Regions from separate parts of the Streptomyces sp. NPDC052701 genome, predicted to be linked through region 1. Evidence: riboswitches for the same ligand, from Rfam matches in the RefSeq annotation. Region 1 holds a riboswitch; the other holds the start of a gene.
What was found. Region 1 has a riboswitch for glycine ahead of gcvP (aminomethyl-transferring glycine dehydrogenase). Riboswitches for the same ligand answer to the same signal wherever they lie in the genome.
Positions count from the first base shown of each region.

Region 2: it holds a riboswitch for glycine, as region 1 does, so the genes downstream of both, gcvT (glycine cleavage system aminomethyltransferase GcvT) here and gcvP (aminomethyl-transferring glycine dehydrogenase) in region 1, are expected to answer to the same signal.

Region 1 covers NZ_JBFATO010000012.1:10,096-13,657, forward strand. Annotated here, with positions in the region: partial or broken gene AB0L29_RS15900 (DNA polymerase IV) at 1-498, shown strand, start outside; gene AB0L29_RS15905 (PRC-barrel domain-containing protein) at 411-791, opposite strand; glycine riboswitch at 906-1,001, shown strand; gene gcvP (aminomethyl-transferring glycine dehydrogenase) at 1,178-3,562, shown strand, end outside.
Region 2 covers NZ_JBFATO010000005.1:28,588-32,149, reverse strand. Annotated here, with positions in the region: gene AB0L29_RS08510 (enhanced serine sensitivity protein SseB) at 1-378, opposite strand, end outside; gene AB0L29_RS08505 (AAA family ATPase) at 617-1,285, opposite strand; glycine riboswitch at 1,506-1,605, shown strand; gene gcvT (glycine cleavage system aminomethyltransferase GcvT) at 1,766-2,893, shown strand; gene gcvH (glycine cleavage system protein GcvH) at 3,034-3,411, shown strand; gene glyA (serine hydroxymethyltransferase) at 3,426-3,562, shown strand, end outside.

The sequences.
Region 1 (3,562 bases):
GCGTCGGGGTCAGCGGGCTCGCCGACTACACCCAGGAGGACCTGTTCGCACAGGCGGCGGGGGAGCGGGCCGGCGTTCCCGCGGAGGAGCCCGAGGCGGCGCCTGTCGAGGAGCGGCAGGCGCCCGCCGAGCGGCGGTGGCCCGCGGGGCACGACGTGCGCCATGCCGCGTACGGGCACGGGTGGGTGCAGGGCAGCGGGCTGGGGCGGGTCACCGTGCGGTTCGAGACCCCGGACTCGAAGCCCGGCCGGGTGCGGACGTTCCGGATCGACGACCCGGAGCTGGAGCCGGCGGAGCCGCTGCCGCTGGTGCCGCGAGGACCGGACGCGAGCGGGGAGGAGGCCGTCGGCGCGCCCTCCGGGGGTGTGGGACCGGTGGGTTCGTGAAGACGCCCGGGGAGCGGGGCACCCTCATCCCGCAGCCGTCTCGTCCGTGCCCGCGAGTCTGCCGAAGTCGCGGTCCGGGAGCGGGGGAGCGGCGGCGACGTCCAGGCCGTAGTGGTGGTAGAGCTGGAGTTCCTGCTCCGGAGAGAGGTGGCGGCCGACGCCGAAGTCGGGGGCGTCCTTGATGAGGGCGCGGTCGAAGGGGACGTGGAGGGCGCCGTCGACCAGTTCGCTGGGCTCCAGCGGCACGAAGGCGTCCCTGCTGAACAGGCCGGTCCGTATGGCCGCCCATTCGGGGACGCCGGTGGCGTCGTCGAGGTAGACCTCGTCGATGGTGCCGATCCTGGTTCCGTTGCGGTCGAATGCCTTGCGGCCGATCAGGTTGCGCGGATCGATGTCGGTTCGCACGGGCCCTCCACTTGGTCGCACCTCATCCGTAAGCACTACAAAACGGCAGAATGGGGAACGCGGCCACTCGAAGGCCCGGGCGTTGACCCCGCTGGTAGGCTGGCAGACGGCTGCTGACCCCGTGCGGGAGAGTCCTCCAGGCAGCATCGGAGGCGCCGAAGGAGCAAATCCTCCCCGGAATCTCTCAGGCCCACGTACCGCACGGACGAGGTCACTCTGGAAAGCAGAGCGGGTGTCGACGGCTTCCGCTCTCACCGACGGTGAAAGCCGGGCGTCCTCGGACGATCCGGTGAAGCTCTCAGGTCGAGATGACAGAGGGGGAGGCCGTCCGGGCACCCGTGCCGTGGTGCCCCTCGAAGGTCGCGTCAGACCAGGAGGCCTCCGCAATGACCGCCCATCGCACTCCGCTCTCCGAGCTCGAGCAGACAATTCCCTTCGAGCAGCGCCACATCGGGCCCGACCAGGAGGCGCGGGCCAAGATGCTCGCGCAGGTCGGCTACGGCTCGCTCGACGAGCTCACCGCCGCCGCGGTCCCGGATGTGATCAAGAACGCCGACGCGCTGGACCTGCCGGGCGCCCGCAGCGAGGCCGAGGTGCTGGCCGAGCTGCGCGCGCTCGCCGACCGCAACCAGGTCCTCGGCTCCATGATCGGACTCGGGTACTACGGCACCTTCACGCCGCCCGTCATCCTGCGCAACGTCATGGAGAACCCGGCCTGGTACACGGCCTACACGCCGTACCAGCCGGAGATATCGCAGGGACGGCTGGAGGCGCTGCTCAACTTCCAGACCATGGTCGCCGAGCTCACCGGCCTGCCGACCTCCGGGGCCTCGCTGCTCGACGAGGGCACGGCCGCGGCCGAGGCGATGGCGTTGTCCCGGCGCATGGGCAGGAACAAGAAGGGCCTGTTCCTGGTCGACGCGGACGCGCTGCCGCAGACCATCGCCGTGCTGCGGACCCGGGCCGAGCCGACCGGGGTCGAGGTGGTCGTCGCCGACCTCGGCGAGGGCATCCCGGCCGAGCTCGCCGAGCGTGAGATCAACGGCGTGCTGATCCAGTACCCGGGCGCCTCCGGTGCCGTACGCGACATCAAGCCGGTGATCGACCAGGCGCACGAGCTGGGCGCGCTCGTCACCGTCGCCGCCGACCTGCTCGCGCTGACGCTGCTGAAGTCGCCCGGTGAGCTCGGTGCGGACATCGCCGTCGGGACGACGCAGCGGTTCGGCGTGCCGATGGGCTTCGGCGGACCGCACGCCGGATACATGGCGGTGCAGGAGAAGATGGCGCGCAGCCTGCCCGGGCGGCTCGTGGGCGTCTCCGTCGACGCCGACGGCAACCGGGCCTACCGGCTCGCGCTGCAGACCCGCGAGCAGCACATCCGCCGGGAGAAGGCGACCAGCAACATCTGCACCGCGCAGGTGCTGCTCGCCGTGATGGCCGGCATGTACGCCGTCTACCACGGGCCGGAGGGCCTCAAGGGCATCGCGCGGCGCACCCACCGGTACGCCACGATCCTCGCCGCCGGGCTCGCCGGCGGCGGTGCCGAGGTCGTGCACGGGTCCTACTTCGACACCCTGACCGTACGCGTGCGGGGCCGGGCCGCCGAGGTCGTGGCCGCCGCCCGGGACAACGGCGTCAACCTGCGGCTCGTCGACGCCGACCACGTCTCGATCGCCTGCGACGAGACCACCACCCGGGCCCGGCTGGCCGCCGTGTGGAGTGCGTTCGGCGTCGACGGCGACGTCGAGGCGCTCGACGCGGCCACCGGGGACGCGCTGCCGGAGGCGCTGCTGCGCACCGACGACTACCTGACCCACCCCGTCTTCCACCAGCACCGCTCCGAGACCGCGATGCTGCGCTACCTGCGCAGGCTGGCCGACCGGGACTACGCGCTCGACCGCGGCATGATCCCGCTGGGCTCGTGCACCATGAAGCTCAACGCGACCACCGAGATGGAGCCGGTCACCTGGCCCGAGTTCGGGCAGCTGCACCCCTTCGCCCCCGCCGAGCAGGCGCAGGGCTACCTCACGCTCATCCGCGAGCTGGAGGAGCGTCTCGCCGAGGTCACCGGCTACGACAAGGTGTCGCTGCAGCCCAACGCCGGGTCGCAGGGCGAGCTGGCCGGCCTGCTCGCCGTACGCGGGTACCACCGGGCCAACGGCGACGAGCAGCGGACCGTGTGCCTGATCCCGTCCTCCGCGCACGGCACGAACGCCGCGAGCGCCGTGATGGCGGGCATGAAGGTCGTCGTCGTGAGGACCGCCGGGGACGGCGAGATCGACGTGGAGGACCTGCGGGCGAAGATCGAGCAGTACCGCGACGAGCTGGCGGTGCTGATGATCACGTACCCGTCGACGCACGGTGTCTTCGAGGAGCACGTCTCCGAGATCTGCGCGCAGGTGCACGAGGCCGGCGGCCAGGTGTACGTCGACGGCGCCAACCTCAACGCGCTCGTCGGTCTGGCCAAGCCCGGGCACTTCGGCGGCGACGTGTCCCACCTGAACCTGCACAAGACCTTCTGCATCCCGCACGGCGGCGGCGGTCCCGGCGTCGGCCCGGTGGCCGTGCGGTCGCACCTGGCGCCGTACCTGCCCAACCACCCGCTGCAGCCCGAGGCCGGGCCCGAGACGGGCGTCGGTCCGGTCTCGGCGGCGCCGTGGGGTTCGGCCGGGATCCTGCCGATCTCGTGGGCGTACGTCCGGCTCATGGGCGGCGAAGGGCTCAAGCGGGCCACGCAGGTGGCGGTGCTGAGCGCCAACTACATCGCCAAG
Region 2 (3,562 bases), on a different contig from region 1:
GCCGCCCGGGTTCACCGCGATCCCGGCCTGCGGGGGCAGACCGCGGGCGAACTCCACGGCCGGGGCGATGGTGTACGACATGTGGGAGCCGACGACCTGGCGGAACTGCTCCTCGGAGCTGAACACCGGGACGTACGCCTGGCCCTCGATCTCCAGGGAGGGCAGGTCGAGGGAGCCGCTGTCCGGGCCGCCGCCCTGCGGCAGCGGCACCCAGACGAAGCTGCGGCCCAGCACCTCGATGATCCGGCCGCCCGCCGACGGCCCGGCGCCGAGGGACGCCGAGAGCACCTCCTCCAGCTCGTTGCCGGGCCACCCGCCGTGCGGGTGGGGGTGCGCCTGCGCCGGGAAGTCCGCGGAGAAGCCCGCCGGGAAGTCCATCTGCCTACCGCCTGCCTGGAACCTGCTGTGGCTGAAAAGGCTAGCGGGTGCCCGCGGGGGGAGGTCCTGCCCGGGCCCCGGTCCGGCGCGGCCCTGCCCGCGAGCGGCGGTGCGGGCCCGCGGACGAGCGCCCGCGCCGCGGCGGTGCGCGAGCCCGACGGGAGCGCCGGGGGCGCGCGGCACGGGCCGCCCGCCCGCGGTGACCGGCCCGGGGCGGCGGGGCGGCGGGCGGGGCCGCTCAGCCCGTGAACCCGATCCGGCGCAGCGCGTTCGCCGCGTCGCGGTCCACGAGGAGCGCCGAGCCGCAGCCCGCCGGAAGGTCGCCGCGCTCCGCCGCGCGCAGCAGGCGGGTGGTGGCCGCGCGGTGGCGCAGGAAGGCGTAGCGCGAGACGCCCCGGCCGCGGGCGCGCTGGCCGGCCAGGGCCTGCTCGGGGGTGACGTCGAGCAGCAGCAGGTGCAGGGCGCCGCCCCGGCGGCGGGCCTCGCGGGCCAGCCAGCGGCGCACCCAGGCCTGCGTGCCGCAGTCGTGCACGACCAGGCCCTCGCCGGTGCGCAGGGCGCGGCGCAGCCCGGCGTAGTGGGCGAGTCGGACGAGCGGGCGGTAGACCGCGTACGGCAGGAAGCGCGGCACGCGGCTCTCCCAGCGGTCGCGGGCGTCCTGGGAGTCGATGCGCGGCCCCTTGACGACGCGCCGCATCAGGGTGGACTTGCCGCTGCCGGGCAGGCCGGTGATGACGACGAGGTCCCGGGGGCCGAACAGCAGGGCGTGCGGGCTGCGGCCGCCCCGGTCGCGCAGGTCCCGGACGACGGGTGACCGCAGGGGGTCGCACGCCTCCCGGACCGGGGTGGCGGGCTGCTCCGGCAGCGCCATGCCCGTGGTGGCGGCGTACGCCGTGATCCTGTTCACCGTGATCGTCCTCCCCTGGGGCCAGGTACGGAGTCCCATCCCCGCCGAGTGTAAAGAGAAGGTAATACCGAAGGCCTCACGTTTGTGTTCGTTTCGTGCAACAGACCTGCTACAGGCCGCTGTGCCCGCCTGTGCCCGCCCTGCCTCCCCGGGAAAGATCCCCCTGCCGCGCCGGACCGATGCGTGCAATGATGAACGCGCCAACTGCATACCGGCCGTTTGAATCCGCGCGGGAGAGTTCCCAGCACCACGAGAGCTGGGGCGCCGAAGGAGCAAGTCCCTCCCTTGAATCTCTCAGGCCCCGTTACCGCGCGGGCGAGGCACATCTGAAAAGCGGGCCGCCGTCACGGCGGTCCCACCCAAGGTGCAAGCCCCGGTCGTCCCTGTGGCGGTCGTGGCGAACCTCTCAGGTTCCGATGACAGATGGGGAGGATCCCTCCTCGCCCGTCATGCGTTCACGCCCTGGGAGACGACCGACCGATGAGCAGTACCGATTCCCGTCCGCTCCGCCGTACCGCGCTCGATGCCCTGCATCGCTCGCTCGGCGCGACGATGACCGACTTCGCCGGCTGGGACATGCCCCTGCGCTACGGCTCCGAGCGCGAGGAGCACCTGGCGGTGCGCACCAGGGCCGGACTGTTCGACCTCTCCCACATGGGCGAGATCACCGTCACCGGCGCCGGGGCGGCCGCGCTCCTGGACTACGCGCTGGTCGGCAACATCGGCGCGGTCAAGGCCGGCCGCGCCCGCTACACCATGATCTGCCGCGAGGACGGCGGCATCCTGGACGACCTGATCGTCTACCGGCTCGGCGAGACCGAGTACATGGTCGTCGCCAACGCCTCCAACGCCCAGGTGGTCCTGGACGCGCTGGTGGAGCGCTCCGCGGGCTTCGACGCCGAGGTCCGCGACGACCGCGACGCCTACGCCCTGATCGCCGTGCAGGGCCCCGAGTCCCCCGGCATCCTGAAGGGCCTCACCGACGCCGACCTCGACGGCCTGAAGTACTACGCCGGCCTGCCCGGCACCGTCGCCGGCGTCCCCGCGCTGATCGCCCGCACCGGCTACACCGGCGAGGACGGCTTCGAGCTGTTCGTGAAGCCGGAGCACGCCGTGCGGCTGTGGCAGGCGCTGACCGAGGCGGGCGCGGGCGCCGGCCTGGTCCCGTGCGGGCTGTCCTGCCGGGACACGCTGCGCCTGGAGGCGGGCATGCCGCTGTACGGGCACGAGCTGACGACCGGCCTCACCCCCTTCGACGCCGGGCTCGGCCGGGTGGTGAAGTTCGACAAGGAGGGCGACTTCGTCGGCCGCGCGGCCCTGGAGCGGGCCGCCGCCCGCGCCGGGCAGAACCCGCCCCGGGTCCTCGTCGGCCTGGTCGCCGAGGGCCGCCGCGTCCCGCGCGCCGGATACCCGGTCGTCGCCGGCGGCCGGGTGATCGGCGAGGTCACCTCCGGCGCCCCCTCCCCCACGCTCGGCAAGCCGATCGCGATGGCCTACGTCGACGCGGCGCACGCGGCGCCGGGCACGCCGGGCGTCGGCGTGGACATCCGGGGCACCCACGAGCCGTACGAGGTCGTGGCGCTGCCGTTCTACCAGCGGCAGAAGTAGACACTGGAGGCGCGGTCGCACGGCCGGCGCGACCCCGTGCACCCGACCGGTGCGGCCCCGCACGTCCTCGCGCTGCTCCCCAGCGGTCCCAGCAGACCCCCATTCACCAGCACTCCCCCGCGTACAGGAGAATTCAGGCCATGAGCAACCCCCAGCAGCTGCGCTACAGCAAGGAGCACGAGTGGCTGTCGGCCGCCGAGGACGGCGTCTCGACGGTCGGCATCACGGAGCACGCGGCCAACGCGCTCGGCGACGTCGTCTTCGTCCAGCTCCCGGAGGTCGGCGCCACCGTGACCGCGGGCGAGACCTGCGGCGAGCTGGAGTCGACCAAGTCCGTCTCCGACCTGTACTCCCCGGTCTCCGGTGAGGTCACCGAGGTCAACGAGGACGTGGTGAACGACCCGTCGCTGGTGAACTCGGCCCCCTTCGAGGGCGGCTGGCTGTTCAAGGTGCGCGTCACGGACGAGCCGGCCGACCTGCTCTCCGCCGACGAGTACGACGCCCACACCGCCGGCTGAGGAGGCGCAGCCGTATGTCCGTCCTGAACACCCCGCTGCACGAGCTCGACCCGGCCGTCGCCGCCGCGGTCGACGCCGAGCTGCAGCGCCAGCAGTCCACCCTCGAGATGATCGCCTCCGAGAACTTCGCCCCGGTCGCGGTCATGGAGGC